DNA from 4 places in the Pantoea sp. R13S299 genome. Region 3 is predicted to be linked to each of the others. Evidence: predicted binding sites of a transcription regulator. Region 3 holds the regulator's gene; each other region holds the start of a gene.
The links. The regulator LexA, encoded in region 3, represses DNA repair genes until DNA is damaged. The targets are predictions, from matches to a motif close to TNCTGTATGTACATACAGNA.

Region 1 (7,880 bases), on a different contig from region 3:
ATTTTCAGTGGTCGCACCAATAAAGGTGATGGTGCCATCTTCAATATGCGGCAGAAAAGCATCCTGCTGGCTCTTGTTGAACCGGTGGACCTCATCCACAAACAGGATCGTCCGCCGCCCGGCGTTTTTATTCTGTCGGGCGCGCTCAATCGCCTCACGGATCTCTTTGACGCCGGAGGTCACTGCCGATATCCGCTCCACATCGGCATTACCGTAATGCGCGATAATCTCAGCCAGCGTGGTTTTGCCGGTCCCGGGCGGTCCCCACAGGATCATTGAATGCAGGTGCCCTGCTTCAATCGCGCGTGGCAGAGGTTTGCCCGCACCCAGCAGATGCTGCTGACCAATGTACTGTTTCAATGTTTCTGGCCGCATACGCGCGGCCAGAGGTTTGAAATTTTCGGAGGAAAAATCCAGGGACAGGTTACTCACCGTGACCTCACTGACGTTGGTCGTCCACCGTTACGCCTTTTGGCGGTGTGAACGTGAATTTATCCGGGCTGATAGCGCCATTCTGCTGGCTTTTCAGCTGGTAATCACTGCGCTGACCATCCTGCTCAATGGCGCTAAAGCGGTTAATGGTTCCGCTGGACGTCACCTGAATGGTGAACTGCTTCAGGTTGCCGTCACTGTTTTTTGGTGTCAGTTCAAAATTGTCACCCTGCTGTTTGATGTTGTACTGCTTCCAGTCGTTTGACTGGTTGCGGGCAATCAGCATAAACGGCGTGTTGCTGGTAGCATTCTGCAGCCGGCTTACGGTTGCCTGCTCAACAAACGGATTGTAGAACCACAGCGATTTACCGTCAGAGATGATGATACTTTCGTCCGGTGCGGTCATGTGCCAGTTAAACAGGCTGGGACGTTTTACCCACAATTCGCCTTCGCCGTCCTGCACATTCGCGCCGCTGCTGTCGGTCACTTTTTGGGTGAAGCTGGCGTGGAAGCTGCTGACCTTGTTCAGGCGCTGTTGCAGATCACTGGAAGCATCAGCCAATACGCTGGCTGAAGAAAAGGTGGCCAACAGGCCCAGAGCGATTACGCGTAATTTCATCTGCTTCAATTCCTTATTTAAACGTTCCCATCGATAACTGCATTAAGCCTGGTCGCCGTTCCGCCATCAGAACAGAGGAAAAAACCGAAAGCTGATTCAGATATGGTGCTTAACCGTATAAAAAACAATGAGCCAGTCGGAACTGGCTCATTGAGTAGTGTTTCAAAACATTTAAACGCTACATATCGTGTGGCGGCGGCGACAGCACTTCACGGTTACCATTGTGGCCTGGTGCAGAGACGATGCCCTGCGCTTCCATCTGCTCAATGATACGTGCCGCACGGTTATAACCGATGCGGAACTGACGCTGAACGCCGGAAATCGATGCACGACGTTTATCAACCACAAAGCCAACTGCCTGATCGAACAGCGGATCAAGCTCTTCATCGCTGTCGATACCACCAGCACTTTCGCTCTCTTCGCCCGCAGTAATGCTGTCGATATATTGCGGACGACCACGCGCTTTCCAGTCCTGAACCACGGCATGGACTTCCTGGTCACGAACAAAGGCACCGTGAACACGAATCGGCAGCGAGGAGTTTGGCGGCATATAGAGCATGTCACCCATACCCAGCAGTGACTCCGCGCCGCCCTGATCGAGAATGGTACGGGAGTCAATCTTGCTCGAAACGGTAAAGGCGATACGTGTCGGGATGTTCGCTTTGATCAGGCCGGTAATCACATCCACAGATGGACGCTGCGTTGCCAGCACCAGATGAATACCCGCGGCACGGGCTTTCTGTGCCAGGCGCGCAATCAGCTCTTCAACCTTTTTACCCACGGCCATGATCAGGTCAGCAAACTCATCGACCATTACCACGATATAAGGCAGTTTTTCCAGAACTGGCGGCGTCATATCCATGCTATCGCCCGGCTTCCAGAACGGATCAGGAATCGGACGACCCATTGCTTCGGCCTGTTCCACCTTCTCGTTGTAACCCGCCAGATTACGTACGCCCAGCGCCGACATCAGCTTATAGCGACGTTCCATTTCGCCGACACTCCAGCGCAGCGCATTGGCGGCATCTTTCATGTCTGTGACGACTTCGGTCAGCAGGTGCGGAATACCTTCATAGACCGACAGCTCCAGCATTTTCGGGTCGATCATGATGAAGCGAACTTCTTCCGGCGTCGCCTTGTAGAGCATGCTGATAATCATGGCGTTCACGCCAACGGATTTACCGGAACCGGTGGTACCGGCAACCAGTAAGTGTGGCATTTTCGCCAGGTCGGCCACCACCGGCTGACCGGCAATGTCTTTACCCAGCACCACGGCCAGCGGTGACGGATTGTCGCGGAATTTAGGGCAATCCAGCACTTCACGCAGATAGACGGTCTGACGATGTTTGTTCGGCAGTTCCAGACCCACATAAGGTTTGCCTGGAATGACTTCCACCACACGCACCGCGACCGTCGACAGTGAGCGCGCTAAATCGCGCGACAGGTTGGAGATACGCGCTGCTTTTACGCCTGGTGCCAGGTCGAGTTCGAAGCGGGTGATAACCGGACCAGGCGAGATGCCAACCACTTCAGCTTTGACACGATAATCGCCTAAGCGCGACTCCACCAGACGGGCAGTCTGCTCCAGCGAGAACATATCAACCGGCTCTTCCTCTACAGGTGGAGCGGTCAGCAGATCCAGCGAAGGCAGTGGCGTGGACGGTTTCTCCATCGGCTGCTCATGACGCATCAGGAACGGATGAATCAGGCTGTCGTGCAGTGAAGGTTTCGCTTCTTCAACCGGCTGAACCGGCGCCGCGGCTGGCGCGCCATAAGCAGGGGAAGAATAAGCCGGAGCCTGTGGTGCCGCTGGTGCGCCATAAGCAGGTGCAGAGGGTGCTGCAGGCGCAGCATAAACCGGTTCAGCAGGCGCTGAAGGCGCACTGTAGGCAGGCTCTGCCGGAGCAAAACTGGCAGGCGCAGGAACCTGAGCCGGTGCCTGAGGTCTTGAGACCTCACTCACCTGCTGCCACGGTTCATGTGAAACCGCCGGGGCGTCCGGTTCTGGCGTCGCGGCAATGGTAAACAGCGGTTCAGAAGGACCGTCATCCACCAGATCTTTCATGGGTGAAAAATCAAACGCTGAGGCGGTATCAATATTAAATACCGTCTCTTTTCTGACTTCTGGCTCATAGCGTTGCTGTTGCTGCTCGGCAAACTGACGCGCCAGTGCATCCTGCTGCTGCGCATCCTGCTCATCTTCCTCGTCCTGCTGCCAGCTGGTTCCGTAGCGCTGCTGCTGTTCAGACTCGAAAGCCTGACGCAGTTCAGCCTGCTGCAATGCCTCTTCAGCATCCGGTGCAGTGGAAACCGATGTAGCCGGAGCCGTTTCAGTTTCTTCCGATTTGGCTTTCTCTTCAGCCATGCGCTGAGAAGGCAATTTAATGCCATAAGAGGCCAGCTCGCGACGGGTAGGCAGTTTTACCGGATTAGGACGCGGCAGCGCCGGTCCGATACCCTGCTTAACCTGCGGGTTGAGATGGGTTTCAGGGGCTAAATCGAAAACAGGAGCAGTACGCGTGGTCGCCTGGGCTGCGGCTGCAGCAGCCGCAGCTGTTGAAGCCGCAGGGATCGCTGATGCGTCACGCCAGTTACCCATTTTAGGTTCGTCGTCGTCGTAAGCATTGAACGACGGCGCAGCCGGGGCTTCGTCCGGCATTTCAAAGTGATAAAGCGGTGGTGAGGCCGCAGGCGCTGGAGCACTCTGCGCCGGAGTCGGTGAAGTCGCTGCACCATAGGAAGCAGACGCGCTCTGTACTGCCTCAGGCGCAGGTTGTGTCGTCGGCAATGCAGACGTCGCTGCAGGAGCCGATGCCGTAAACGCCGCAGCAGCAGGTGCTGCAACAGCGGCAGGCGCAGGCGTTAACGGAGCAGCCGGTGCGAGGGTGACCTCTGCAGCTTCCGTCGTCGCCGCTACTGCAGCACTGGTTGCTGCTGCCGCTTTAGCCAGCAGCGGATCCGGCTGTGACGCCGCAGGCTCGGCGGCTGCACGTGGGGCAGAAAGCAGCACATCATCATCATCATCGTGATCGGCGACATGCAGCTCAGGCACCTCCGCGTATTCACGCGCGTCCTGCTCGTCATCCTCTTCCTGCCAGGGTTCATCGTGACGCGAGCGGTTGCTGGCAAACGTCAGCACGCCCATCACCACGCCACCAATTCTTTCTGCGATGGTGAGCCATGACCAGCCGGTGTAAAGGGTAATGCCCGCCGCCCAGATGCAGAGCAGCATCAGCGTGCCACCAGCCGGACTGAACCAGGGAGCAATCGCATTACTTACCAGGCTGCCAATCACGCCGCCCGAAGCAAAGTACCAGATATCATCGGCGTTCAGCGCCGCCATACCACAGGTCGTTACCACCAGCGCAAGGACGCCAATTAAGCGCAGCCCGACGGCAAAGTAGTCAAAATAATCCTGGCTGTCGCGCTGACGGAAAGCAATCCAGCACAGACCCAGGATGACGGGAGGAATGGCGTACGCCATCACACCAAAGATGAAAAGTAAGGTGTCAGCCAGCCAGGCACCGACGCTGCCGCCGATATTGTGGATAGGTTCATGCCAGGCCGTTTGCGACCAGCTTGGGTCGGAAGGGTTAAAACTCACCAGTGAAACCATCAGGTAGATGGCAAACAGCGCCACCAGAATAAGCAACGCTTCCAGCAGACGACGTCCACTGCTCAGCGATTGTAACGAAACGTCTTTATCTTCTGTATATTCCTGGCTCAAGAGGACTCTCCAGGTGCCTGTAAAGTAAGAAGCAACAGCGTCGGGCAAGCCCGACGCTGATCCTGTATGAATTCACAGGAGTGTACCGAAATCTCACAGGTTTTGCACCTGCCCCGCATCAGCGAGTTTTGATCACCAGTCGATTGCTCTGTTTGACCTCTTCCATCACCACATAAGTTCGCGTGTCGTTTACGCCCGGCAGGCGCAACAGGGTTTCGCCCAGCAGCTTACGGTAGGCAGACATATCAGGTACGCGCGTTTTCAGCAGGTAGTCGAAATCGCCGGAAACGAGGTGACACTCTTGAGTTTCCTCAAGTTTTTGCACAGCGGCGTTAAATTGCTCAAACACATCCGGCGCACCACGATTCAGAGTAATCTCAACGAATACCAGCAGAGACGCATCCAGATAGTGTGGGTTCAACTGCGCGGTGTAGCCAAGAATAAATCCCTGACGTTCGAGACGACGCACGCGCTCAAGACATGGCGTAGGCGATAAGCCTACGCGTTTGGAAAGCTCTACGTTTGAAATGCGACCATCTTTCTGAAGTTCATTCAGAATGTTCCTGTCAATTCTGTCGAGGTCTTTCCCGGGGCGTTTCTTATTGTCTACCATTATTATTGTCTCTCTTAATTCCTTCCCTTTACCTGCCACGCCCTGAAAACGCTCATTGTTCGGGGCATTTCTGAAGTGAGCTAACAGAGCCTGTGTTCTGATTCCTATCGATATGACGCATGTTGTCTGTCCACATCATGCGTCATTATCCATATCAGGCTGCTTTTATTCGGCGTTAAGTGCAAAACAGGCGAGGAAAACCTGTTTTGTTCCGATAAATGTTATTCGCTTCTGATAATGTTTTCGCAAAAGCGCAGGCGATTGTCAAAGTAAAATCACCAAATTCAGGACAAGATGCCAGACAGACCGCTGGGTATCTGTTTTTAAATGAGTATTTTTCCACTATTGCACCCGTTCAGCCCGAGTTTTGCCCCCTTTTGGCGCATTGACCAGGCAAAACCGCCGCTCATCGTCTACGCCGTTTGCAGCTATCGTTAACAAAATTGGCTAAGCCTTGTCATTATCGCCAGATATTCCCTACAATCGCAGGCTATGTCAGCCGAATGAAACTGAGGAACGCATGAGTACGGCCAAACACAGTAAGTTACTCATTCTGGGCTCCGGCCCAGCGGGTTATACCGCAGCCGTTTATGCTGCACGCGCCAACCTGAATCCGGTGCTGATCACTGGTCTGGAAAAAGGCGGACAGCTGACCACCACGACTGAAGTGGAGAACTGGCCGGGCGACCCGCACGATCTGACAGGTCCATCGCTGATGGAGCGCATGCACGAGCATGCCGAAAAATTTAACACTGAGATCATTTTCGATCACATCCACACCGTGGATCTGCAGAACCGTCCGTTCACCCTTACCGGGGACAGCGGTGTTTATACGGCAGATGCTCTGATCATCGCCACTGGTGCGTCAGCGCGCTACCTGGGTCTGCCCTCTGAAGAGGCGTTCAAAGGCAAAGGCGTCTCCGCCTGCGCCACCTGTGACGGCTTCTTCTATCGCAATCAGAAAGTCGCGGTGATTGGTGGCGGTAACACGGCCGTCGAAGAAGCACTCTACCTGGCTAACATTGCAGCTGAAGTGCACCTGATTCACCGTCGTGACAGCTTCCGGGCAGAGAAGATCCTGATTGACCGCCTGATGGAAAAAGTGCGCAACGGCAATATCGTGCTGCACACCCATCGCACGCTGGAAGAAGTGGTAGGCGATCAGATGGGTGTGACCGGCCTGACGCTGCGTTCTACCCAGAACGATGAGACTGAAGCGCTGGAAGTCGCGGGTCTGTTTGTCGCTATCGGACACAGCCCGAATACGGCCATCTTTGACGGTCAGCTGGCGCTGGAAAACGGTTACATCAAAGTTCAGTCAGGTCTGCATGGCAACGCCACTCAGACCAGCATCCCTGGCGTCTTTGCGGCAGGCGATGTGATGGACCATATCTACCGTCAGGCGATCACCTCTGCGGGCACCGGCTGCATGGCCGCGTTAGACGCTGAGCGTTTTCTTGACGGGCTGGTTAAAAACGATCAGTAAGTTGTTAACCCTCTGATCTCAAATGTTCCAGGCGACGGTTTTTCCGTCGCCTTTTTTATTGCTCTCATGCTAGATTCTTGCGCCTGAAGAGATGGAAATGTCTTTCCATTTCCCCCCGTCATCGACATCTATCATGGTCACGCATGGACAAATCGCGGCAGCAGCATCTTACCCGCTGGCTTCGTCAGCAACGTCGTTTCGCCGGTCGCTGGTTGCGACTTAACACGCTGCTGGGCATGGCGAGTGCACTGCTGATCATTGCCCAGGCGGGTTTACTGGCCTCGCTGCTGCAGGCGCTGATCATTGACCAGCAGCCGCGTGAAACCCTGACAATCAGCATCCTGCTATTATTACTCTGCTTTGTGCTCCGTGCCCTGATTAACTATGCCCGTGAACTGACCGGCTATCGTGCCGGGCAGGCTATCCGCCGGGCTTTACGTCAGCAGGTCTTGGATCGGTTATCTGAACTGGGCCCGGCGTGGATTCAGGGTAAGCCAGCCGGAAGCTGGGCAACCCTGCTGCTGGAGCAGATCGAAGAGATGCAGGAGTACTACGCCCGCTATCTGCCGCAGATGACGCTGGCGGTGCTGATCCCCTGCTGCATTTTGCTGACTATTTTTCCGCTGAACTGGACGGCAGGTCTGATTCTGTTTGCCACCGCGCCGTTGATTCCGCTGTTTATGGCGCTGGTCGGAATGGGTGCGGCCGAGGCTAACCGCCGCAACTTCCTGGTACTGGCCCGTCTGAGCGGTAACTTTCTCGACCGTCTGCGCGGCAGAGAGACGCTGCGGCTGTTCCATCGTGGTGAAGCAGAGCAGCAGGCTGTTGCCGCCGCCACCACCGATTTTCGCCAGCGCACCATGGAGGTGCTGCGTTTAGCCTTTCTCTCCTCCGCCGTACTGGAGTTTTTTGCCTCGTTAGCGATTGCCGTGGTGGCGGTCTATTTTGGCTTCTCCTATCTGGGCGAATTGCATTTCGGTGCTTACGGTCAGGGTGTAACACT
Region 2 (7,880 bases), on a different contig from region 3:
AGCTGCCAATATAGTGTTCGGTCAGACCCTGGGTTTCCGGGCGCGGGGGCACCGGATACATCTCGGCGGTATCAATAAAGTTGATGCCGGAACGGAGTGCTAAATCCAGTTGAGCATGGGCGTCGGCTTCGCTGTTCTGTTCGCCAAACGTCATGGTGCCCAATCCCAGCTGACTCACTTCCAGCGTGCTGTGAGGAATACGATGATAGTGCATTGCCAGCTTCCTTTTCTTTATGGAATGGAATGTTGTGTTCTCAGGGACTATAGCGCGAGCAATGGCGGGGAAGGAAGGGGGAAAAGTCGGGGAAATCACCTGCCAGCGGGGAATCGGCGGCAGGTGATTAAATCGGGCAATTAACGTTCAATGATCGTTGAGACCTCATCGCTGTTAATCTGCACCATATGGCCCGTCTGGTCGGTGTACTCCACCAGGCCGGTCTCTTTATCAATGCTCGGCTTGCCTTCGGTCATGATCATCCGGCCATCTTTGGTCGCCATAACATAATCAGAACTGCATCCACTTAAGAATGCGGCGGTTACCATCACCAGTGCTACTCCTGCCAACCCTTTCATCACGCCTTATCCTCACAAATGGTCAAGTGCAAACAGTGTAGTAATAAATGGTTTTGCCGGCAGGGTTAATCGCAGAAATCTGAAAGTAACCGGGCGAGCAGGCTCGCCCTTGACTTTATCAGGCGTGCTTTTTCTTACTGCGCATCAGGTTAAGGCACTCAACCGCCATCGAGAAGAACATCGCGAAATAAATGTAACCTTTTGGTACATGGACCGCAAAACTCTCCAGAATCAGGGTAAAACCGACCAGAATCAGGAAAGAGAGCGCCAGCATTTTCACCGACGGATGGCGTTCAACAAATTCACCAATGGCACGTGCGGCGAACATCATCATCAGTACCGCAATCACGACGGCCGCCATCATAATAAACAGATGATCGGAGAGGCCGATCGCGGTTATCACGGAGTCCAGGCTGAAAATAATGTCCAGCATCATGATCTGCACAATCGCGCCGAGGAACGAATGGACGCGGGTGTTGTGTTCGCCTTCGCTGCCTTCGATCGTTTCATGGATCTCCATGCTCGATTTCCATAGCAGGAACAGGCCACCAGACAGCAGAATCAGATCGCGCGCCGAGAAGGCATGATCCATCAGCGTAAACAGCGGGTTAGTCAGACGGGCAACCCACGCGATAGAGGCCAGCAGGCCAAGACGCATCAGCATCGCGCCCATCAGACCAATGCGGCGTGCGCTGGCTTGCTGGTGCTTTGGCAGTTTAGCGACCACCAGCGACAGGAAAATGATGTTATCAATACCCAGCACCACCTCAAGGATGGTCAGGGTGCCCAGCGCCAGCCAGGCGTTGGGATCAGAAATCCACTCAAACATACCGACATTCAATCCTAAACGAAAAGTAAACGGCGATTATACGCATTCAATTCACCGATCTCCCACATAATTGCGACATCTCAGCGCGAGAGGCGCGGTTCAGAGGAGAAAATGCCGCGCCAGCAGTGGCCCGGTGAAGCTCTTTTTGAGGTAGAAGCCGCGCGGCAGCGTCATGATGGGCTGGCCCTGATCGCCAATCCCCTCTGTCAGCGCCTTACTGTTGGCAGCTTTAGGACGGATCTGCAGCCAGGCACCATGTCGTGCGGTAATCTGCTCAACACGTCCCAGCACAATCATGTCCATCAGCTCTTCCCAGTCCTGTCGCAGCATCTCATCTTCTTCCGCATCCGGACTCCATAACAGCGGCGCGCCCACACGACGTTCCCGTAGCAGAATCTCACGCTCGCCTTCAACCGGGATCCACAACACCCGCGCCAGCTTGTGACGCACATGGCTGGTAAGCCAGGTGACGCCGCTGTTGCCGGTCAGCGGTGCAACGCAGACAAAGGTGGTTTCCAGCGGTTTTCCCTGCGCATCAATCGGGATCGTTTTCAGTTCAATACCCAGATGGGCAAAGTCCTGTTCCGCCTTACTGCCCGCGCTGGCACCAAGATGCCACTCCAGCAGCATGCCGACCCAGCCTTTATCGCGTTTAAGATCCGCAGGCATGGACAGACCGGCGCGGGCGGCCAGCGTTTCCAGCGTTAATCCGGCTAAATCCTGCGCGCGTGCCAGCAGGCTGGCCTCATCTTCGGGTGGTCCTGGCAGATAACTCATGATGATGACTCGCAATGATTAAAATTTGTACAGTGACGGCCGGGTATATCTTTTCGCTAAAATAAACCACGTCAGGGATCGATAATAACATGATAGATCATGCTTTTTTTAGTGGATCTCACGCTCCCCATCAGCGGGCACTCAGGGTTATCCCAGCTTACGCGCAACAATGAACAGGATCTCCAGCCCGGTTATCCACAGAAAAATGGGATAACCCCCGTTTCTGTGCGGTACTGGTTCCATTTACAGCCTTGACTTTTCCCGATCTGAGCATAATTTCGCCTCTCTGGCCTAACCCTGAGCGATTAACTGTGGATAAAAAGCAGTGTGCTTATATTTTAAGCAATTGTCAGTTGCCGCGAAAATATCCGCGTTTTATGAAAGTTTTATGGCTGGCAGGATCGATTTAATTTTATTAAAAATCATAGTGATGAGCTGTTAACTCTTTTAGGCTCGCGTGTGACCTCAGAAAAGGTTATTCAGTTAACTCCCGCGTTCTGCACAAAGCTATCCACAGAAAAGGTGAATAAGATCGATCTTTTCCGCGGTCTTTGTTTATAACTTTGCCATTTTCTGTGAGTTATCCCTGTGCCGGTGGCTTAACCCCCCATGAATCCAGTGGTTTACCGCCTGTAAGGAGTGTGAAACAATCAGCGCATTCAAATTTTGCTTTGAGGTAGTCCGGTGATCGATGATGATGGCTACCGCCCGAATGTTGGTATCGTAATCTGTAACCGGCAGGGACAAGTGTTATGGGCCAGGCGCTTTGGACAGCACTCCTGGCAATTTCCTCAGGGAGGCATCAATCCCGGTGAAACCGCAGAACAGGCGATGTATCGCGAACTGTTCGAAGAGGTCGGCTTACACCGGAAAGATGTTCGAATACTTGCCTCTACCCGCAACTGGTTGCGTTACAAGTTGCCAAAACGTTTGGTGCGTTGGGACACAAAGCCGGTATGTATCGGCCAGAAACAAAAGTGGTTTCTTCTGCAGTTAATGTGTAATGACGCGGATATCAATGTGCAGCACAGCAGCACGCCGGAGTTTGACGGCTGGCGCTGGGTCAGTTTCTGGTATCCGGTGCGTCAGGTTGTCTCCTTTAAGCGCGACGTTTATCGTCGGGTCATGAAGGAATTCGCTGGCGTGGTGATGTCTATGCAGGAGAGTGCGGGGCAGCGAAATAATCCTGCCCATCGACGTAAGAGAGGATAGGCCACGCCCTTTATGCTCACTCAGTTGCGCGAAATTGTAGAAAAAGTGGCGAGTGCGCCGCGTCTCAATGAAGCACTCGACATCCTGGTCAATGAGATCTGTCTGGCGATGGATACGGAAGTCTGTTCCGTTTACCTCGCCGACCAGGACCGTCGCTGCTATTACCTGATGGCGACGCGCGGACTCAAAAAACCGCGTGGACGAACCGTAACGCTGGCGTTTGACGAAGGTATCGTCGGTTTAGTGGGCCGTCTGGCCGAACCGATCAACCTTGCTGACGCCCAGAGTCACCCCAGCTTTAAATATATCCCCGCAGTAAAAGAGGAGCGCTATCGCTCCTTCCTCGGCGTGCCTGTGATCAGCCGTCGCCAGCTTCTTGGCGTGCTGGTCGTGCAGCAGCGTGAACACCGTCAGTTTGATGAAAGCGAAGAGTCATTCCTGGTCACGCTGGCTACCCAGATGGCGGCGCTGCTGTCGCAATCTCAGATGGGCCAGCTGTTTGGCCAGTTCCGCCAGACGCGGGTGCGCGCGATTGCAGCAGCACCAGGTGTCGCGGTGGCGCCAGGCTGGGTCGATGAAACGCAGCCTCTGCTCGATCAGGTATCGGCCGCTTCAACGCTGGATGTTCAGCGTGAACGTGAGCGTCTGTCGCTCGCCATGAGCGAAGCAACCAATGAATTTCGCCGTTTCAGCAAACGTTTCAGCGCCAGCGCACAGAAAGAGAGCGCGGCCATTTTCGATCTCTACTCTCACCTGTTAACCGATGCCCGCCTGAAGAAAGATCTGTTCGATGAGATCGAGCGCGGATCCGTCGCCGAATGGGCGGTAAAACAGGTGATCGAGAAGTTTGCTGAACAGTTCGCGAGCCTGACGGACAACTACCTGCGAGAACGTGCAGGCGATTTGCGGGTACTGGGCCAGCGTCTGCTGTTCCACCTCGATGACACGCTGGTTGGCACTAATGCCTGGCCGGAACGCTTCGTGCTGGTGGCCGATGAGCTGACCGCCACCACCCTGGCTGAACTGCCGCAGGAGCGGCTGGCTGGCGTGGTGGTGCGTGACGGCGCAGCCAACTCCCACGCGGCGATCCTGACCCGTGCCATGGGGATCCCGACGGTCATGGGCGCTGACATCCAGCCTCATCAGCTCAACAAACGGCTGCTGATCGTCGATGGTTATCGCGGTGAGCTGTTGATCGATCCTGAGCCGGTGCTGGTGCAGGAGTATCAGCGGCTGATCAGCGAAGAGAACGCGCTGAGCAAAATGGCGGAAGGCGTGGTCGATCAGCCGGGTGAGCTGAAAAGTGGCGAACGCGTGCAGGTGATGCTGAATGCTGGCTTAAGCCCGGAACATGAGCAGACGGTGGGCGACTGGGTGGATGGCATCGGCCTCTACCGCACCGAAATCCCGTTTATGCTGCAGAATGGCTTCCCCTCCGAAGAGGAGCAGGTAGCCCAGTATCAGGGCATGTTGCAGCTGTTTCGCAACAAGCCGGTGACGCTGCGAACGCTGGATGTGGGTGCCGATAAACAGCTGCCTTACATGCCGATCAGCGAAGAGAATCCCTGCCTGGGCTGGCGCGGCATTCGCCTGACGCTGGATCAGCCGGAAATCTTCCTGGTGCAGGTTCGTGCGATGCTGCGTGCCAACGCCGCCTCCGGCAACCTCAGTATTCTGCTGCCGATGATCAGTCATATCGACGAGATCGACGATGCAAAAGAGCTGATCGATCGCGCCGGACGCGAAGTGGAAGAGATGCTGGGCTTCCCGATTCCCAGGCCGCGTATCGGTATCATGATCGAAGTGCCGTCGATGCTGTTTATGATCCCACATCTGGCGTCACGGGTCGATTTTGTCTCGGTCGGCACCAACGACCTGACGCAGTATCTGCTGGCGGTGGACCGCAACAACACCCGCGTTGCAAACCTTTATGACTCGCTGCATCCGGCGATGCTGCGCGCGCTGAATGCGATTGCGCAGGAAGCCCGCCTGGCCAATCTGGAATTGTGCCTGTGTGGTGAAATGGCGGGCGATCCGATGTGCGTCGCACTGCTGGTCGGCCTGGGGTATCACCATCTCAGCATGAACGGTAAAAACGTACCGCGCGTGAAGTACCTGCTGCGTCATCTGGATCACGAAGAAGCGCAGAAGCTCAGTGAGCAGGGGATGAATGCCCACACCGCCACGGAAGTGCGCCATCTGGTATCTACCTTTATGGAGCGGCGGGGGTTAGGTGGTTTGATTCGCGGTGGTCGCTAACTACGAGGCTCGGCGGATTATTCGCGTTTACATTTGCAAGACAATTCAGAAAACCGGCTGTGCTATTATGCGCAGCCTTAATTTATGTGCCTGACAATGCCCCTTTTCAGGGTTGAAAAATAGACGGTGAATGATGAATAACGGCTATATTGCATTTCCGCAGTTCGATCCGGTGATCTTCTCGATCGGACCGGTTTCGCTTCACTGGTACGGTCTGATGTATCTGGTGGGCTTTGTTTTCGCCATGTGGCTGGCTGTACGCCGCGCCAATCAGCCTGGCAGCGGCTGGAAAAAAGAGGAAGTTGAGAACCTGCTTTACGCCGGTTTCCTGGGGGTCTTCCTGGGCGGACGTATCGGCTATGTCCTGTTCTACAACTTACCGCTGTTCCTGGAAAATCCCCTCTATCTGTTCAAAGTCTGGGATGGCGGCATGTCATTCCACGGCGGCCTGATCGGGGTGATTGTGGTGATGCTGGTCTTTGCCCGCCGCACTAAGCGTCATTTCTTCCAGGTCGCTGATTTCATTGCGCCGCTGATCCCGTTTGGTCTGGGTGCCGGTCGTCTTGGTAACTTCATTAACGGCGAACTCTGGGGCCGTGTCGATCCGGGCTTCCGCTATGCCATGCTGTTCCCCGGTTCACGCAGCGAAGATGTCGCGCTGGCCGCCACCAATCCGCAATATCAGGAACTGCTCAACACCTACGGTGTGCTGCCGCGTCATCCTTCACAGCTGTATGAACTGGCGCTGGAAGGCGTGGTGCTGTTCATCATCCTGAACCTGTTTATTCGCAAGCCACGCCCGATGGGCAGCGTCTCTGGTCTGTTCCTGATTGGCTACGGCGCGTTCCGTATTATCGTTGAGTTCTTCCGCCAGCCGGATGCGCAGCTTGGCCTGTTTGAAGGCGGAATCAGTATGGGACAGATCCTCTCTGTGCCGATGATTGTTGCCGGTATTATTATGATGATCTGGGCGTATCGTCGTCGCCCGCAACCACAATTTCGCGAGGAAAAATGAAACAGTATCTGGATTTAATGCAACATGTGCTGCACGAAGGCACACCAAAAGCTGACCGTACCGGAACCGGTACGCTTTCAATTTTTGGTCACCAGATGCGTTTCAATCTGCAGGATGGTTTTCCGCTGGTCACCACGAAGAAATGCCATATCCGCTCCATCATTCATGAGCTGCTGTGGTTCCTGAAAGGGGACACCAACATCGGTTATCTCAGGGAAAACAACGTCTCAATCTGGAATGAGTGGGCAGATGAGAATGGCGATCTTGGCCCGGTGTATGGCAAGCAGTGGCGCAGCTGGGGAACGGCCAGCGGTCAGGAAATTGACCAGTTAAGCCAAGTGATGGAACAGCTGAAGCGCGATCCTGACTCTCGCCGGATTATCGTTTCTGCGTGGAACGTCGGTGAACTCAGCGAGATGGCACTGGCTCCTTGCCACGCGTTCTTCCAGTTCTATGTGGCAGACGGCAAGCTCTCATGCCAGCTTTATCAGCGCTCGTGCGACATCTTCCTGGGTCTGCCGTTTAACATCGCCAGCTACGCGTTGCTGGTGCATATGGTGGCGCAGCAGTGCGATCTGCAGGTGGGCGACTTCGTCTGGACCGGCGGTGATACGCACCTCTACAGCAACCATCTGGAGCAGGCGCGCTTGCAGCTGACTCGCGAACCGCGTCCGTTGCCAAAGCTGGTGATCAAACGCAAACCGGCGTCACTGTTTGACTATCAGTTCGACGATTTCGAAATTGAAGGCTACGATCCGCACCCCGCGATCAAAGCTCCTGTCGCTATCTGATTCGCGATAAAAGATAACGCCCTGGCAACGTTGCCGGGGCTTTTTTTTTGTCCACACACCGCTAAATCTGCGGCATCGCTCGCACGCTTCTGACACTGCCTGTGTGTGGCGAAGATTCTCTGCGGCACGCTTTCCAGCCTGAGATCGCTCACCTTGTTTCGCCTGTCCTTAGTCCGCACTCTGACGCCATGAAAACAGCACACTTACGTGGTTTTACCCTGCCGGAGCTGCTGCTGGTGATGGTGATTGCCGGCCTGATGAGTCTGGCTGCGCTGCACGGCTGGCAGCGCTGGCAACAGCGGCAGCAACTACGCGACAGCGCTCAGCAATTGCAGGGATTCCTGCTGCGGCTGCGCGCCCAGGCTAACCGGCAAAATAGCGACCTGGTTTTATGGTCACAGCCTGGCGATCCCTGGTGCATTGG
Region 3 (7,880 bases):
CTGCTGTGACGACATTTTCGTCGTGAGAACGCATGTCCGCACGATAACCGCCACGCAGCTGTAGCCAGTCAAGTACGCGATATTCCGCGCCCACAGCCGCATACTGGCTATTATCCTGGCTTTTGAAGCGTTTGGTTTCAGTCAGATCCACATCGCCCGTCACGGTAAACGGACCTTTATCCCAGGACAGACCGGTGGTGACCAGCGGGCGAATTTGGTAGGTATCGCGGTAACCGTTGACCTCTTTGGTCTGCAGATCGCGCGAAACCAGGTTCTGCCCGGTCACACCCAGCGTCCAGTTTTCAGCAAAGGTGGTCGCCAGACCGGCATCAACGTTAAAACCGGTATCGGTGCTGCGATACTGGCTATTGTTGATGTCGCTCTTGTCGTAGTTATAGATGCTGGCCGTGTAGTTATAGAGCGAGGTTTTCTGCACTTTCGGCGTCACGCCCACCGATACCGGCTGACCAGCGATGGTGAACTCATGCGCCACCGCCACACCATAATCAATGGTCAGTGCCGCTAAGCCATTCGCACTGGAGCGAAGGTTATTTTGATCGCCTGGACGTGGGAATGCCCCGTTTTCTATACTACGCAGATAGTCGATATCACTCTGGACCACGTTGGCGCGGACGTGTGCCGTTCCGTAGGCTTTGGTAATAAAGGCGAAAGGCAGCGTTTCATTGGGGATCGTAACAGCTATGGCCGCACCCGCACTGCCGTCGGCTTTATTACCGCGCAAATCGCTGAGTTTGTTGGCCACATCACCTGAGGCAGCGCGCAGTTCAGAGTTAGCACGGAAGAAATCCGCTGGTGTTAGGTTACCCAGCACCGTGCGATAACGATCCACGGTGTCCGTAATATCATCGACTTTATCAATCAGCTTATCTTTATCAGTCACCTGAATGCCCGCTGAAGGAACAATAATGCTGACGTTATCGTCGGGTTTAGCACGCGTCATCAATGCCGGGTTCGCCAGCACTGCGGAGCCATAGACAGAGGATGCTACGCCGGTGCCGCCCATGGCGTCATTACGTGCATCATACCAGGTCCCTGCCGCCATGGCGGAAGAAGAAAGGAAAAGCGCGGTCGCTACAGCGGAGTACTTCAGCGCTGAACGTTGAGCGGATTTTTTCACCATTTGCCTGCCATCACCTGAGAAATTGTCATTGAAACATTCAACGACTGAATAGTTTGTTAGCCCTATTGTGAACCCTGGCTAACGCGTTATTGCTGTGAATTCAAAGGAAACAGTGCCTTAATTCAAAGGATTGGACGTTTTCCAATCAAAAAACCGTTGTAATAGTTCAGACTGCGTAGGGGCATTTCAAATAATGCCAGACTTTTCTTAAGCCTTTCTGAACATTACTTCTTAACTCAGTGAGATGCAAAGCAAAATGCCAACAAATTCCGCTTCAGGTGGATTCAGAATGGATCTGATTTGTCGTCAGATTTGAGATAGAAGACGGCTGAAATTCTAAATATGCTGCTTTATCAGGCAAATAATGCTGTTTTTTCAGGCGAAAACCAACCTCAGCACCGCGAAACTATGTGTGATAAAATAACATCACTTATCCAGCGGAGAATTTTCATGACCAACATGACGTCGCAGCAAATTTTGATTCAGGCCGAGAAAATGTGCCTGCAGCGCGGTGTGCGTCTGACTTCGCAGCGTGCTGAAGTGTTGCGTCTGATGGCCGAGCAGCCCGGCTCAATCAGCGCCTACGATCTGCTGGATCAGCTCCGCGTCAGCGAACCGCAGGCTAAACCCCCTACCGTCTATCGTGCGCTGGATTTTCTGCTGGAGCAGGGTTTCATTCATCGGGTAGAGTCCAACAATAGCTACGTCATGTGTCACCACTTTGAAGCGCCAGCCCATACGTCGGTGATGCTGGTCTGTGATCGCTGTGCCGCCGTTACAGAAAAGCAGGCGCAGGGCGTGGAGAAGATTATCGCAACGCTGGCGGGTGAAGCGCAGTTTGCGTTACGCCACAGCGTGATTGAAGCGCATGGTTTATGTGAAAGTTGTGCTGCGGTTGAAGCCTGTACGCATCATGAAAGCTGCGAACACGATCATCAGGATGAGGGTAAAAAGCGGGGAAAACGCGGGTAATCTGCACATCCTTGTGCATTTTCATCCCTGTGCCGGTGCGGGCGCACCGGAAGGCATTAAGCTGATTATCAGAGTCCCTGATTACCAGCGGTGATCTTTGTTCTTACCTTCCCAGTCCGTTACTTCGCGCTCTGCTTCATCTTTCGCATAACCGTAACGTTCCTGGATTTTACCGACCAGCTGATCGCGTTTACCTTCGATAACCTGCATATCATCGTCGGTCAGCTTGCCCCATTTCTCTTTCATTTTGCCTTTGAACTGCTTCCAGTTGCCGCTCGCTTCGTCTTTATTCATGGCAGACCTCCAATTCTCGGGGTTTAATTATTATCTTGCTACTTAACAAAATAACGATATAAAGCGCTGGTTAACTGCGCTGCTTAAAGTTAATTGTAGTAGCTAATTTAATAACCGCGGAATAATACGGAATAATCTGTATCGCCCTGAATCGGCCCCCGCAGGATCAGGCGTCAAACCAGCTGTTCTGACGCCAGTGCTTACGCCAGATGAGCCACAGTGACAGGCCGCGCAGCGCCAGGAAAACCGTCACCGCCAGCCACAGGCCGTGGTTGCCCAGCACAGGTACGCTGAGCAGCGTCAGAAAATAGCCTGCCGCCGCCACGACCATGCTGTTACGCATCTCGCGTCCGCGCGTCGCCCCGATGAACATCCCATCCAGCAGATAACACCAGACGCCGATCAGCGGCATGATTATTTGCCAGACCAGGTAGCGGTCAGCAGTCTGCTGGAGTGACTGAAGAGAGGTCAGCAGGGTAACGATCTGCGGGCCAAAAATGGCATAGATCAGTGAGAAAAACAGCGCCACCACCACTGCCTGCCGACAGGCGGAGTGCCAGACGTGCTGCAATTTACTGCCATCTTTTGCGCCATGCGCTTCACCGGCAAACGCTTCAACCGCGTAGGCAAAGCCATCCAGCGCGTAGGCCGTAAAGGTAATGAACATCAGTAATACCGCGTTAACCGCCACCACATCCGGACCCAGCCGCGCGCCTAGCACCGTCAGCGAGGCGAAACAGAGCTGCAGCATCAGAGAGCGCAGCATGATATCCCGGTTCAGTCGCAGCAGCCGACCGCTGTCACCGCGCCAGCTCTGTTTCAGCAGGCTTAACGTAATACCGCGCAGCTTTAACACCCGCCAGACCATGATGCCGCCGACGACCAGCGTGATGTACTCCGCCAGCGCCGTGGCGGTTGCCGCACCCGCAACACCCCAGTGCAGCCCCATCACCAGCCAGAGATCGAGCACGATGTTAACCAGATTGCCCACCACCAGCAGGATCACCGGCGCGCGCGCATACTGCACGCCCAGCAGCCAGCCCAGAATCACCAGGTTTGCCAGGGTGGCAGGCGCACTGAGCCAGCGAATCTGAATAAACAGCGCCGCCTGTTCCAGAACATCAGGATTGCCGCCAACCAGATGGGTCGCCAGCTGAATAATGGGATAACGTAAAGCGATGAACAGTACACCAGCCAGCAGCGCAATAATCAGCGGCTGCGTCAGCGCGCGTGCCAGAGCGGTTTTATCACCCGCACCAAACGCCTGAGCCGTCAGGCCAGTGGTACTCATTCGAAGGAAAAGCAGCAGCATAAAGAGGAAACTGGTCACTGTGGTCCCGACCGCAACCCCGCCAAGATAGACAGGGCTGTCGAGATGACCAATAACTGCAGTATCGACCACTCCCAGTAAAGGAACGGTGATATTTGAAAGGATCATCGGCAGCGCAAGCCGCCAGAGATTTTTATCCGTTGCCGTGATAAAGCGCATTCGCCGTTCCGTGCTCAGTGTCGCTGCAGTTAAGCAGGCGACAAAATTAGGGCAGACAGAATAGCATCAGAAAAGGCGAATGCACGCAGCCCTCAGAATCAGAGCCACTCGCCGTTACGGACCACGCCAACCGCCAGACCTTCAATGGTCAGCGACTGTGCACGGGTATCGACAACAATCGGGTCGAAATCGCTGTTTTCCGGCAGAAGATGCACGATAGCACCCTGCTTTTTCCAGCGTTTAACGGTCACTTCATCATCAATGCGGGCAACGACAACCTGGCCATTGCGCACATCCTGGGTTTTATGTACTGCGAGCAGGTCGCCGTCCATAATCCCGATATCTTTCATCGACATTCCGCTGACGCGCAGCAGGAAGTCGGCAGAAGGCTTGAACAGGCCCGGATCCACTTTGTAGTGGGTTTCGATATGTTCCTGCGCCATGATCGGCTCACCGGCAGCAACCCGGCCAATCAGCGGTAGCCCTTCTGAAACTTCTTCTTCCATTAACAGACGAATACCGCGCGATGCACCGGAAACGATCTCGATGACGCCTTTACGCGCCAGCGCTTTCAGATGCTCTTCTGCCGCATTCGGCGAGCGGAAGCCCAGCTGCGCGGCAATCTCTGCACGCGTAGGCGGCATGCCTGTTGAAGAAATATGGTCGCGAATCAGGTCATAGACCTGCTGCTGCCTGCTGGTTAATGCTTTCATCCCGCCCCCTGGTTGTTTATACAGTCGCTGTGAGTATATACAGGTATTGGTGAAATGGAAACCGATTGTCAGTGAAAACGCGCCCTGAGGCGCGTTGTGGAAGGCTTATCGCAAATGTGTCCAGAGCAGCGCGACCCAGACAAACAGGGCCAGTATGATGCTGATCAGCACCGCCGCCGAGCCCATGTCTTTTGCCCGGCCCGCCAGGGGATGGTGCTCCTGACCAATACGGTCAACCACCGCTTCAATGGCGCTATTGAGGATTTCGACAATGACGACCAGTACCACCGCGCCAATCATCAGGATGCGGGAGATCACATCGACATCCAGCCAGCACGCGATAATAATAGCGGCCAGCGCAGCCAGTGCTTCCTGGCGAAACGCCGCTTCATGTTGCCAGGCGGCGCGCAGTCCCTGCCATGAGTAACCTGCGGCTTTTACTATTCTGATAAGTCCGGTGGCATTATTTGCCATGATGTGAGAACCCTTTCATCGGATTGACGTCAATGTCTGGGCTGCGTGCAATTGGCACCACCACAGATCTTCGCTGCACTTTCTGCTATGCTTGCGGCGCTTTGCTAACAAGAGGCTTCATGTTGTCTATGTCAGGTTGGCGTAAACTCTATTACAAATTGCTTAATTTACCACTGTCGTTTTTGGTAAAAAGTAAGGCCATTCCGGCCGATCCCGTGTCTGAACATGGTCTGGATCCGACCCGACCTATTATGTATGTTTTGCCTTACGATTCGAAGGCCGACTTACTGACTTTACGCGCACAGTGTCTGCGGCATCATCTGCCCGACCCGCTTTCTCCGCTGGAGATTGATGGTTCACTGCTGCCGCGCCACGTGTTTATCCATGATGGCCCGCGCGTCTTCCCCTATTTTGTGCCCAGCGTGGAATCGGTGAAAATTTTTCACGATTACCTGGACCTGCATCGCAATAACCCTAAGCTCGATATTCAGATGCTGCCGGTCACCGTGATGTTTGGCCGCGCACCAGGACGTGAAGTCCAGGGCGAACCCACGCCACATCTGCGGTTGCTGAACGGCGTGCAGAAGTTCTTTGCCGTGATCTGGCATGGACGCGACAGTTTCGTCCGCTTCTCGCCAACCGTCTCGCTGCGCCGCATGGCCACGGAGCACGGTACCGATAAGTCGATTGCTCAGAAGCTGGCTCGTGTGGCACGCATCCATTTTGCCCGTCAGCGACTGGCGGCGATTGGCCCGCGTTTACCGGCGCGTCAGGATCTGTTTAATCGTCTGCTGCAATCCAAAGCGATTGAAAAAGCCGTCGAAGATGAAGCACGCAGCAAGAAAATCTCTCATGAGAAAGCGCAGCAGAATGCCGTCGAGATGATGGAGGAGATCGCTGCAAACTTCTCCTACGAAGCCATTCGCGTCACCGACCGTGTCATGGGCTGGCTCTGGAGTCGTCTCTATCAGGGCATCAACGTCAATGGCGGCGAAAAGGTTCGTCAGCTGGCGCAGGATGGCCACGAGATTGTCTATGTGCCCTGCCATCGCAGCCACATGGATTATCTGCTGCTCTCCTATGTGCTCTATCATCAGGGTCTGGTGCCGCCGCACATTGCAGCCGGTATCAATCTCAACTTCTGGCCAGCCGGCCCGATTTTCCGTCGTCTGGGCGCCTTCTTTATTCGTCGTACCTTTAAAGGCAATAAGCTCTACGCCACGGTATTCCGCGAATATCTCGGCGAGCTGTTCACCCGCGGCTATTCGGTTGAATACTTTGTTGAAGGGGGCCGTTCACGTACCGGTCGCCTGCTGGACCCTAAAACCGGCACTTTAGCCATGACGCTGCAGGCGATGCTGCGCGGCGGCAATCGTCCAATCACGCTGGTGCCGATCTACATTGGCTATGAGCATGTGATGGAAGTGGGTACGTACGCCAAAGAACTGCGCGGTGCGGCAAAAGAGAAAGAGGGCTTCATGCAGATGGTGCGCGGCTTACGCAAGTTGCGCAATCTCGGCCAGGGTTACGTTAACTTTGGCGAGCCGCTGCCGCTGGTCAACTATCTCAACAAACGGGTGCCGGAATGGCGCGATGCGATCGATCCGATTGAGCCGCAGCGTCCGAGCTGGTTAACGCCGACCGTCAATGATATCGCGGCCAGCCTGATGGTGCGTATCAATGAAGCGGGCGCGGCCAACGCCATGAACCTCTGTGTGACGGCGCTGCTGGCGTCACGTCAGCGCTCACTAACCCGTGAACAGTTGATTGAACAGCTGGAGTGCTATACCCAGCTGCTGCGCAATGTGCCTTATTCGCCAAACGCGACCGTACCCGATCTTTCCGCAGAAGCGCTGCTGGATCACGCCCTGGGTATGAATAAGTTTGAGAGTGAAAAGGACAGCATTGGCGACATCATCATTCTGCCGCGTGAGCAGGCCGTGCTGATGACCTACTATCGCAACAACATTCATCACATGCTGGTAATGCCGTCGCTGATTGCCGCCATTGTTCAGCAGCATCAGACGCTGACCGAAGCAGAACTGCTGCGTCAGGTGAGCCTGATCTATCCGATGCTGAAGAGTGAACTGTTCCTGCGCTGGCAGACCGATGAGCTGCCACAACTGCTGACTGATGTGAGTCAGGAGCTGGCGCGTCAGGGCCTGATTACCTTCGAAGCCGGTGAGTTGCGCTTTACCGCAGCGCGCTATCGTACGCTGCAGCTGCTGGCTGCCGGTGTGCGCGAAACGCTGCAGCGTTATGCCATTACCTTCTCGATTCTCAGCGCCAAGCCGACGATTAACCGTGGCACGCTGGAGAAAGAGAGCCGGACGCTGGCACAGCGTCTGTCGGTGCTGCACGGGATCAATGCGCCGGAGTTCTTCGACAAAGCAGTCTTTACCTCGCTGGTACTGACGCTGCGCGATGAAGGATATATCAGCGACAGCGGTGATGCCGATGTCGCGCAGACTCTGGCGACCTGGCATATCCTGGCTGACCTGGTCACCAGCGATGTCCGCATGACGATTGAAACCGCGGTGGCGCACGACTGACCCCCGCGCATAGTAAAAAGGCGACCTCATGAGGTCGCCTTTTTTATGCCCAAAACGCTCTATCAGAACAGCTGACTGAACGGCGGCGTGTTCATCAGTATGCCCAGGAACAGCACCATCCCGACGTAGTTATTATTCAGGAAAGCCTGGAAACAGGGCTGGCGTTCGCGCCCGGCGATCAGCTTCTGCTGATAAACAAACAGCGCAGCCGCCAGCAGCAGCGTCCAGTAGAAGGCTCCATTCAG
Region 4 (7,880 bases), on a different contig from region 3:
GCAGCATCTGCAGGGATGATCAACAGCCCGCCTGATGCGGGCTTTTTTTTTGCCTGTTACACCTCTCACTTGATCCCGCCCGCAATAAAATAAAACAACGTTTCATTTTTATTGAATTCCCATGCCGCTCTGCCTAAGATGCCCGAAGCGTCCCCGTTCGGGGCATGAATAACCTGACCTGCAGAGAGGCCTGAGATGGACATTCGTCAAAGTATCCACAGCGATCACGCAAAACAACTCGACACTGACGCGCTGCGCCGCGAGTTCCTGATTGAGACCATTTTTACTGCCGATGACTACACCCTGACCTACAGCCACATCGACCGCATCATCATTGGCGGCGTGATGCCGGTGAACAAGCCAGTCACGATCGGTGATGAGATGGGAAAACAGCTGGGCGTCAGTTATTTTCTCGAACGCCGCGAGCTGGGCATGATCAATATTGGCGGGCCAGGGCTGGTAGAAGTAGACGGTAAAGCGTGGGAAATCGGTCACGAAGAGGCGCTCTACATCGGCAAAGGGGCGCGCAATCTGCTGTTCCGCAGCCTGAACCCGTCTAAGCCCGCCAAATTCTATTACAACAGTGCGCCCGCCCACAGCACCTTCCCGGACAAGAAAATCACGCTGCAGGAGGCGGCCACCGCAACGCTGGGTGATGCCGCGACCTCTAACCGCCGCACCATTAACAAATTCATCGTGCCGGATGTGCTGCCGACCTGCCAGCTCACCATGGGCTTAACCAAACTGGATGAAGGCAGCCTGTGGAACACCATGCCCTGCCACACCCACGAACGTCGCATGGAAGTCTACTTCTACTTCGATATGAGTGAAGAGAGCGCCGTCTTCCACATGATGGGACAACCACAGCAAACCCGCCATCTGCTGGTACACAACGAGCAGGCGGTCATCTCACCCAGCTGGTCAATTCACGCCGGTGTTGGCACCCAGCGTTACACCTTTATCTGGGGCATGGTGGGTGAGAATCAGGTCTTTGATGACATGGACCACGTCAAAATCAGTGAACTGCGCTGAGCAGAGGAGAAATACCATGGTACTGAATACGTTTAACCTGGAAGGTAAAGTGGCGCTGGTGACCGGCTGTAACACCGGTCTGGGGCAAGGTATGGCGCTGGGTCTGGCGCAGGCGGGCTGTGATATCGTCGGCGTTAACCGTGATGGCCCGGATGATACCCAAAGCAAAGTTGAAGCGCTGGGTCGCCGATTCTGGCCGGTGCAGGCCGATCTGATGCAGACCAGCGTGGTCACCTCTGTGGTTGAACAGGCAGTGGCTGCGGCAGGCAAAATTGACATTCTGGTCAACAATGCCGGCATTATCCGGCGTGAAGACGCGCTGAATTTCAGCGAGCAGGACTGGGATGATGTGATGAACATCAACAGTAAGAGCCTGTTTTTCCTGTCACAGCAGGTGGCACGTCAGTTTATCGCCCAGGGTAAGGGCGGCAAGATTATCAATATTGCCTCTATGCTCTCCTTCCAGGGTGGAATCCGGGTGCCCTCTTATACCGCTTCAAAAAGTGCCGTGATGGGCCTGACCCGTCTGATGGCAAACGAGTGGGCGAAACATGGCATTAACGTCAACGCCATCGCGCCCGGCTACATGGCGACCAACAATACCGAGCAGCTGCGTAATGATGAGTCACGCAGCGAAGAGATCCTGGGCCGTATTCCGGCCGGACGCTGGGGCGTGCCCGATGACATGATGGGCCCGGTGGTCTTCCTGGCCTCTTCTGCGTCTGATTACGTCAATGGCTACACCCTGGCAGTTGATGGCGGCTGGCTGGCACGTTAATCTTTCGGGCGGGCAGTGTTTCATCGCTGTCCGCCTTGTTAATATTCATGCTTCGTTACAGCGTCACATGTTCTCATTTACTGGATAAATCCCTATACTGGATGCATCGACAGCTTTCTTTGCAACCAGGTTCTATCATGACGGGCGAAGGCCACATCATTTTTGCCATTGCCAGCGCTATTTTTGCTAAGCGTGCTGAGCTGACACCCGTGCTGGCGCAGGCCGACTGGTGGCATCTTGTTCCCTCAGCCCTGCTGACATGTCTGTTACCCGATATCGATCACCCTAAATCTCTGCTGGGACAGCGACTGAGCTGGCTCTCTCATCCTATTGCGCGGGCGTTTGGCCATCGGGGCTTTACCCACAGTTTGCTGGCCATCGCCGCCGGTTTGTGGCTTTTTCAGATTAACCTGCCCCAGTCGTCGCCAATACCGGCCGATGTGCTGCAGGGTCTGACGCTGGGCTACCTGAGCCATATCGTGGCCGACATGCTGACGCCCGCCGGGGTTCCGCTGCTGTGGCCCTGCCGCTGGCGCTTCCGCCTGCCGATTCTTCGCAGCCAGAAAGGCAATCAGCTTGAGCGGGCATTGTGTCTGGGACTGGTGGGATATGCGCTGTGGTTTCCGGTGGGGATGCCATCTTTTGGTGCAAACGGCTGGCCGTCACAGCTGTTCGATACGCTACAAAATGGCGTCGGGCGGTTAATTTCCAGTCATACTGCGCAATAAAAGAGCATAAACCACCATTAAGTTATAAAGCATTCCATTTGGATATAAGGCACCCTCTGCACCTGCTGTTACCATTCCTGCTGTCTTAATTCGTGATTAACATTATGCGGCCTTCCCGTGACGGAAGGCCGCATTACTCTGGAGTTTCAGCATGGACCTTCCTCTTACGCTTAATATCGTGGCCTTTGTGGTGCTGCTGGTATTGCTCTCCCGCTTCAGCCGTCAGAGCTGGAGCCTGTCGAAAAAAGTGCTGACCGGTCTGGTGATCGGCGTACTGTTCGGCCTGGTGTTGCAGTTGATCTACGGCGAAAACAGCGCAGTGGTCAAAGAGTCGATCAGCTGGTTTAACATCGTCGGCAATGGCTATGTCCAGTTGCTGCAGATGGTCGTAATGCCGCTGGTATTCGTTTCTATTCTGAGTGCAGTCGCCCGTCTGCATAACGCCTCGTCGCTGGGAAAAATCAGCGTACTGACTATCGGCGTTCTGCTGTTTACCACCGCGATTTCGGCGCTGGTCGGCGTGTTCGTTACAGGCCTGTTTGGTCTGAGCGCAGAAGGTCTGGTTCAGGGCGTGCAGGAGACCGCGCGTCTCAGTGCGATCCAGAGCAACTACGTCGGCAAAGTGGCTGACCTGACCGTGCCGCAGCTGGTGCTCTCCTTTATCCCGAAAAACCCGTTTGCCGATCTGACCGGAGCCAGTCCGACCTCCATCATCAGCGTCGTGATCTTTGCCGCTTTCCTGGGTGTGGCTGCACTGCAGTTGCTGAAAGATGATGAAGTTAAAGGTCAGCGCGTGCTGGTGGCGATCGATACGCTGCAGTCGTGGGTCATGAAGCTGGTGCGTTTAGTGATGAAGCTGACGCCGTATGGTGTACTGGCGCTGATGACCAAAGTGGTTGCCGGTTCTAACCTGCAGGACATCATCAAGCTGGGCAGCTTTGTGGTCGCCTCTTACCTCGGTCTGGCCATCATGTTTGGTGTTCACGCCCTGCTGCTGTCGGTCAATGGTATCAACCCGATGCGCTTCTTCCGTAAAGTGTGGCCGGTGATCACCTTCGCCTTCACCAGCCGCTCCAGCGCAGCCAGCATTCCGCTGAGCGTGGAGACCCAGACCCGTCGTCTTGGCGTGCCGGAGTCGATTGCCAGCTTCGCGGCATCTTTTGGCGCCACTATCGGCCAGAATGGCTGTGCCGGTCTCTATCCGACCATGTTGGCGGTGATGGTTGCCCCAACCGTCGGGATCAACCCGTTTGACCCGCTGTGGATTGCAACCCTCGTCGGAATCGTCACGCTGAGCTCAGCAGGCGTTGCCGGTGTCGGCGGTGGTGCCACCTTTGCTGCACTGATCGTCCTGCCTGCGATGGGCCTGCCGGTGACCCTTGTGGCGCTGCTGATCTCGATTGAGCCGCTGATTGATATGGGTCGTACTGCCCTGAACGTCAACGGTTCCATGACCGCCGGCTCTCTGACCAGCCGCTGGTTAGGGATGACCGATAAACGCGTACTGGACAGTGACGACAACGCCGAGCTGGCGCACCGTTAATCTGCCTTAAACCTGGCGCGCCCGCGCCAGGTTTTTCCCGCCCCTCTTCTCCATAATCTCCCCCATTGATGGCGACGCCGTTAAGAAAGCGTTAAGCATGGTAAACAGGCGAAAAATCGGCGCTTTAGTGCTTGTCTTTACCCGATAAAAGGCGAATTCTGCATCCAGTCTTATGAGGAGAACACCTGATGAAAAAGATAATCGCCTCGCTTCTGACGCTGACGCTTCTGACGCCCGCTCTGGCTTTCGCCCATCCTGGCGACTGGGGCCCGGGATGGGGACGGCATGGCGGCCCTGGGCCACACTGGGTTGGTCCGCGACCTCACTGGGGCGGACCGGGACCGTATCGCTTTCTGCCTGAGGCCGCAACGGCGGTGCTGATAGGCGGACTGACCTATTATCTGCTGAATGGCAGTTATTATCAGCGCCACGGCGATGAGTATGTGGTGGTAGAGCCGCCAGCCGAGTCGCGGGTCAGCAGTGAGATGCGGGTACTCGACTTTAACGGCAAACGCTTCTATGTGCAGGCGGGTCACTACTACCAGCGGCAGATAGATGGCGATTATGTTGAGGTGCCGCGCCCGGCAGGATTGTAGTCTGTGCCACAACGAAAAACGGCCCGTCATGATGACGGGCCGTTTACTATTCAGAGGCGCTATAACTTACTGCTGAACCTGCGGATCGGTGTCATATTCCGCACAGCTCTGGAAGCCGTAGTTCATCACACGGCCGGTGTCGTTGTAGCTCACGAAGTAAGTCTGAGCTTTACCGTCGCGCTGACCCAGAACATAAGTCTGGCAGGTGCCGCGCGCGTGAACCATGGTGATTTCGGTTGAAGGTGTACCGGCGATCTGGCGAACCTGATCACGGGTCATACCCTTTTTAACATCCTTTACCACTGGCTTAGTCACGTAGCTTTCCGCACGATCGTAAGTCGTACAACCAGACAGTGCAGCCAGTGTCAGCGCCGCAGCGATACATCCCATCACTTTATTCATCTTGTTGTTCCTCATTGATTGTCCATGTGGAAACAAGCCTGGAACATAAATGCTGAATTATCAAGTTTATGAGGAACAATTAGTGGCATCGTAAACGTCAGGATTTCGTAAATAAGGCTGTTTTACTGTCAACGCAGCCGTATACTTCCTGGCAAAACAGGTCCCGAAAGCGACACGAGTTCAGCCTCCGCACCCTCAATCGGTACAGGTGCAGATTGGCGTGATTGTCGCACTACCGGAACCTGTTCTCTTACCCGCTTTCTGTTCACCCCATCGCTGACTATCCCGAGGAACAATGACCCCTGCTCACTCCAACCGACTGGTTTATGCCATTACGCTGGGCCTTCTGGCCGCACTCGGCCCGCTCTGCATCGACCTCTATCTGCCTGCTCTGCCGCAGATGGCGCAGGATCTGCACACCGAAACCGCTACCGCGCAGCTGAGTCTGACCGCCGGTCTGCTGGGTCTGGGCTTTGGCCAGCTGCTGTTTGGCCCGCTGAGTGATAAGTCTGGACGCCTGCGTCCATTGACCCTGTCGCTGGTGTTGCTGTTTATCGCCTCAATGGGTTGCGCGCTGGCGCAGGATATCCACCAGCTGCTGGTGGCGCGGTTGTTCGAAGGGTTAGCGGGCGCGGGCGGCGCGGTGCTGTCACGGGCGATTGCACGCGATATGTACAGCGGCCATGAGCTGACACGCTTCTTTGCACTGCTGATGCTGGTCAACGGTCTGGCACCGATTGGCGCGCCGGTACTGGGCGGCGTGCTGATGACGATAGTCGACTGGCGCGGCATCTTCATGGTGCTGGGCGGCATTGCTATTCTGCTGATCCTGCTGGCGCGCTGGAAGCTGCATGAAACCCTGCCCGAAGAACGCCGCAGCCAGGGATCGATATTCTCTGCTTACGCCGCACTCGGGCAGGTGGTTACGCATCGCCCCTTTATGGGCTTCTGTCTGACCCAGGGCTTTATGATGTCCGGCATGTTCGCCTACATCGGTGCCTCGCCGTTCGTGCTGCAACAACTCTATGGTCTGTCGCCTCAGGCCTTTAGCTTCTGCTTTGCGGCCAACGGATTTGGCCTGATCATTGCTTCACAGACCAGCGCCCGCCTCTGTCCGTTGTGGGGCGAATATCGGGTGCTGAAAGGCGGACTGACGCTGGCCTTTGTCGCCTCCAGCCTGCTGCTGCTGGCCGCGCTGCTCCATGCACCGCTAGCGCTGCTGCTGGTGGCGCTGTTCTTTACCATCGCCAGCAACGGCGTCATCGCCACCACCGCCTCGTCACTGGCGATGCAGAGTCAGGGTCATCGCGCTGGCAGCGCCTCAGCCGTCATTGGCGTCACCATGTTCACGCTCGGCGCGATTACCGTGCCGATCACCGGCATTGGCGGCACCTCAGTACTCAGCATGTGTGCCACCATTTTTGGCTGCTTTATGATGGCGATCCTGATGTTTAACGTGCTGGCGAAAAAACCGCAGCCGCAGGTAAAAACTCACTGATTTCGCAACGTTTAGCCGTAATCAGTTGCCGCTTAAGCTTGTTGTTTTCACGCAGGCACGTTAGCTTTACTAAAACGTTCGCATCGAGCCGACAGGCCACTGACCTGAGGAGAAGTTCATGTCACTGCAGCAGGAAATTATTGAAGCACTGGGTGTGAAGCCCACTATCGACGCCGAGCAGGAAGTGCGCGTCAGCGTCGATTTTCTCAAAGCCTACCTGAAACGTCACAGCGGACTGAAAACGCTGGTGCTGGGGATCAGCGGCGGACAGGATTCAACCCTGGCGGGCAAGCTGGCGCAAACGGCGATCAGCGAACTGCGTCAGGAGAGCGGTGACAACGACTACACCTTTATTGCGGTGCGTCTGCCGTATGGAGTACAGGCGGATGAGCAGGATTGTCAGGACGCGCTGACCTTTATCAAACCCGACCGTTCGCTGGCAGTAAACATCAAAGAGTCCGTGCTGGCCAGTGAGCGCGCGCTGAAAGAGGCGGGTATAACGCTTTCCGATTTTGTGCGTGGCAATGAAAAAGCGCGCGAGCGAATGAAAGCGCAATACAGCATCGCCGGTATGACCAAAGGGGTGGTGGTCGGCACGGACCACGCCGCTGAAGCCGTCACCGGGTTCTTCACCAAATATGGCGATGGCGGCACTGACATCAACCCGCTGTTCCGCCTGAACAAGCGTCAGGGCAAGCAGTTACTGAAACACCTTGACTGCCCGGAACATCTCTATCTGAAGAAACCGACGGCCGATCTGGAAGATGATCGCCCTGGCCTGCAGGATGAAGTGGCGCTGGGCGTCACCTACGAGATGATCGATGACTACCTGGAAGGTAAAAGCATCAATCCTGACAGCGCCCGTATCATCGAAGGCTGGTATCAGAAAACCGAGCACAAACGTCGCCCGCCCATCACGGTGTTCGACGACTTCTGGAAGTAATCCTGCGCCTCCTTTGCCCCGGCAAGGGAGGCTTCACCCCTTCACCTTGTTGATCCCTGCATGCCTGCCACCGTTTCGCGCGCTACCCTCATCGGGCTTATTGCCATTCTGCTCTGGAGCACCACCGTAGGTCTGCTGCGCAGCGTCAGTGAAGCCTTTGGCGCCACCGGCGGCGCGGCGCTGATCTACACCACCACGGCGATTCTGCTCTGCCTGACCCGCGGCCTGCCCAGACCCGGCGCGCTGCCCGCTCTTTACCTGTGGCTGGGCGGTGCTCTCTTTGTCGGCTATGAAATCTCTCTGGCGCTAGCTATCGGGCTGGCCAGCGATCGCAGCCAGTCGCTGGAGCTGGGGATGATC

Region 1: a site for LexA is predicted at 4,839-4,858, ahead of ACN1CO_RS02420 (DNA translocase FtsK 4TM domain-containing protein). Genes of this name have one in related genera too.
Region 2: a site for LexA is predicted at 2,411-2,430, ahead of mutH (DNA mismatch repair endonuclease MutH). Genes of this name have one in related genera too.
Region 4: a site for LexA is predicted at 1,906-1,925, ahead of ACN1CO_RS04610 (metal-dependent hydrolase). Genes of this name have one in related genera too.

What each region holds. Positions count from the first base shown of each region.
Region 1 covers NZ_JBLYEF010000001.1:487,637-495,516, reverse strand. The annotation lists gene ACN1CO_RS02430 (replication-associated recombination protein A) at 1-432, opposite strand, end outside; gene lolA (outer membrane lipoprotein chaperone LolA) at 440-1,051, opposite strand; gene ACN1CO_RS02420 (DNA translocase FtsK 4TM domain-containing protein) at 1,230-4,778, opposite strand; gene lrp (leucine-responsive transcriptional regulator Lrp) at 4,897-5,391, opposite strand; gene trxB (thioredoxin-disulfide reductase) at 5,912-6,877, shown strand; gene cydD (heme ABC transporter permease/ATP-binding protein CydD) at 7,021-7,880, shown strand, end outside.
Region 2 covers NZ_JBLYEF010000004.1:323,001-330,880, forward strand. The annotation lists gene ACN1CO_RS18550 (NADP(H)-dependent aldo-keto reductase) at 1-214, opposite strand, end outside; gene ACN1CO_RS18555 (YgdI/YgdR family lipoprotein) at 355-573, opposite strand; gene ACN1CO_RS18560 (TerC family protein) at 692-1,402, opposite strand; gene mutH (DNA mismatch repair endonuclease MutH) at 1,502-2,179, opposite strand; gene rppH (RNA pyrophosphohydrolase) at 2,864-3,391, shown strand; gene ptsP (phosphoenolpyruvate--protein phosphotransferase) at 3,404-5,650, shown strand; gene lgt (prolipoprotein diacylglyceryl transferase) at 5,784-6,665, shown strand; gene thyA (thymidylate synthase) at 6,662-7,456, shown strand; gene ACN1CO_RS18590 (prepilin-type N-terminal cleavage/methylation domain-containing protein) at 7,645-7,880, shown strand, end outside.
Region 3 covers NZ_JBLYEF010000002.1:30,426-38,305, reverse strand. The annotation lists gene ACN1CO_RS11160 (conjugal transfer protein TraF) at 1-1,141, opposite strand, end outside; gene zur (zinc uptake transcriptional repressor Zur) at 1,592-2,113, shown strand; gene ACN1CO_RS11150 (CsbD family protein) at 2,195-2,407, opposite strand; gene dinF (MATE family efflux transporter DinF) at 2,574-3,896, opposite strand; gene lexA (transcriptional repressor LexA) at 3,995-4,609, opposite strand; gene ACN1CO_RS11135 (diacylglycerol kinase) at 4,715-5,083, opposite strand; gene plsB (glycerol-3-phosphate 1-O-acyltransferase PlsB) at 5,212-7,635, shown strand; gene ubiA (4-hydroxybenzoate octaprenyltransferase) at 7,698-7,880, opposite strand, start outside.
Region 4 covers NZ_JBLYEF010000001.1:936,156-944,035, reverse strand. The annotation lists gene hxpB (hexitol phosphatase HxpB) at 1-19, shown strand, start outside; gene kduI (5-dehydro-4-deoxy-D-glucuronate isomerase) at 196-1,032, shown strand; gene kduD (2-dehydro-3-deoxy-D-gluconate 5-dehydrogenase KduD) at 1,049-1,810, shown strand; gene ACN1CO_RS04610 (metal-dependent hydrolase) at 1,948-2,538, shown strand; gene ACN1CO_RS04605 (L-cystine transporter) at 2,690-4,081, shown strand; gene ACN1CO_RS04600 (DUF6515 family protein) at 4,270-4,677, shown strand; gene osmE (osmotically-inducible lipoprotein OsmE) at 4,744-5,079, opposite strand; gene ACN1CO_RS04590 (multidrug effflux MFS transporter) at 5,375-6,577, shown strand; gene nadE (ammonia-dependent NAD(+) synthetase) at 6,696-7,520, shown strand; gene yddG (aromatic amino acid DMT transporter YddG) at 7,581-7,880, shown strand, end outside.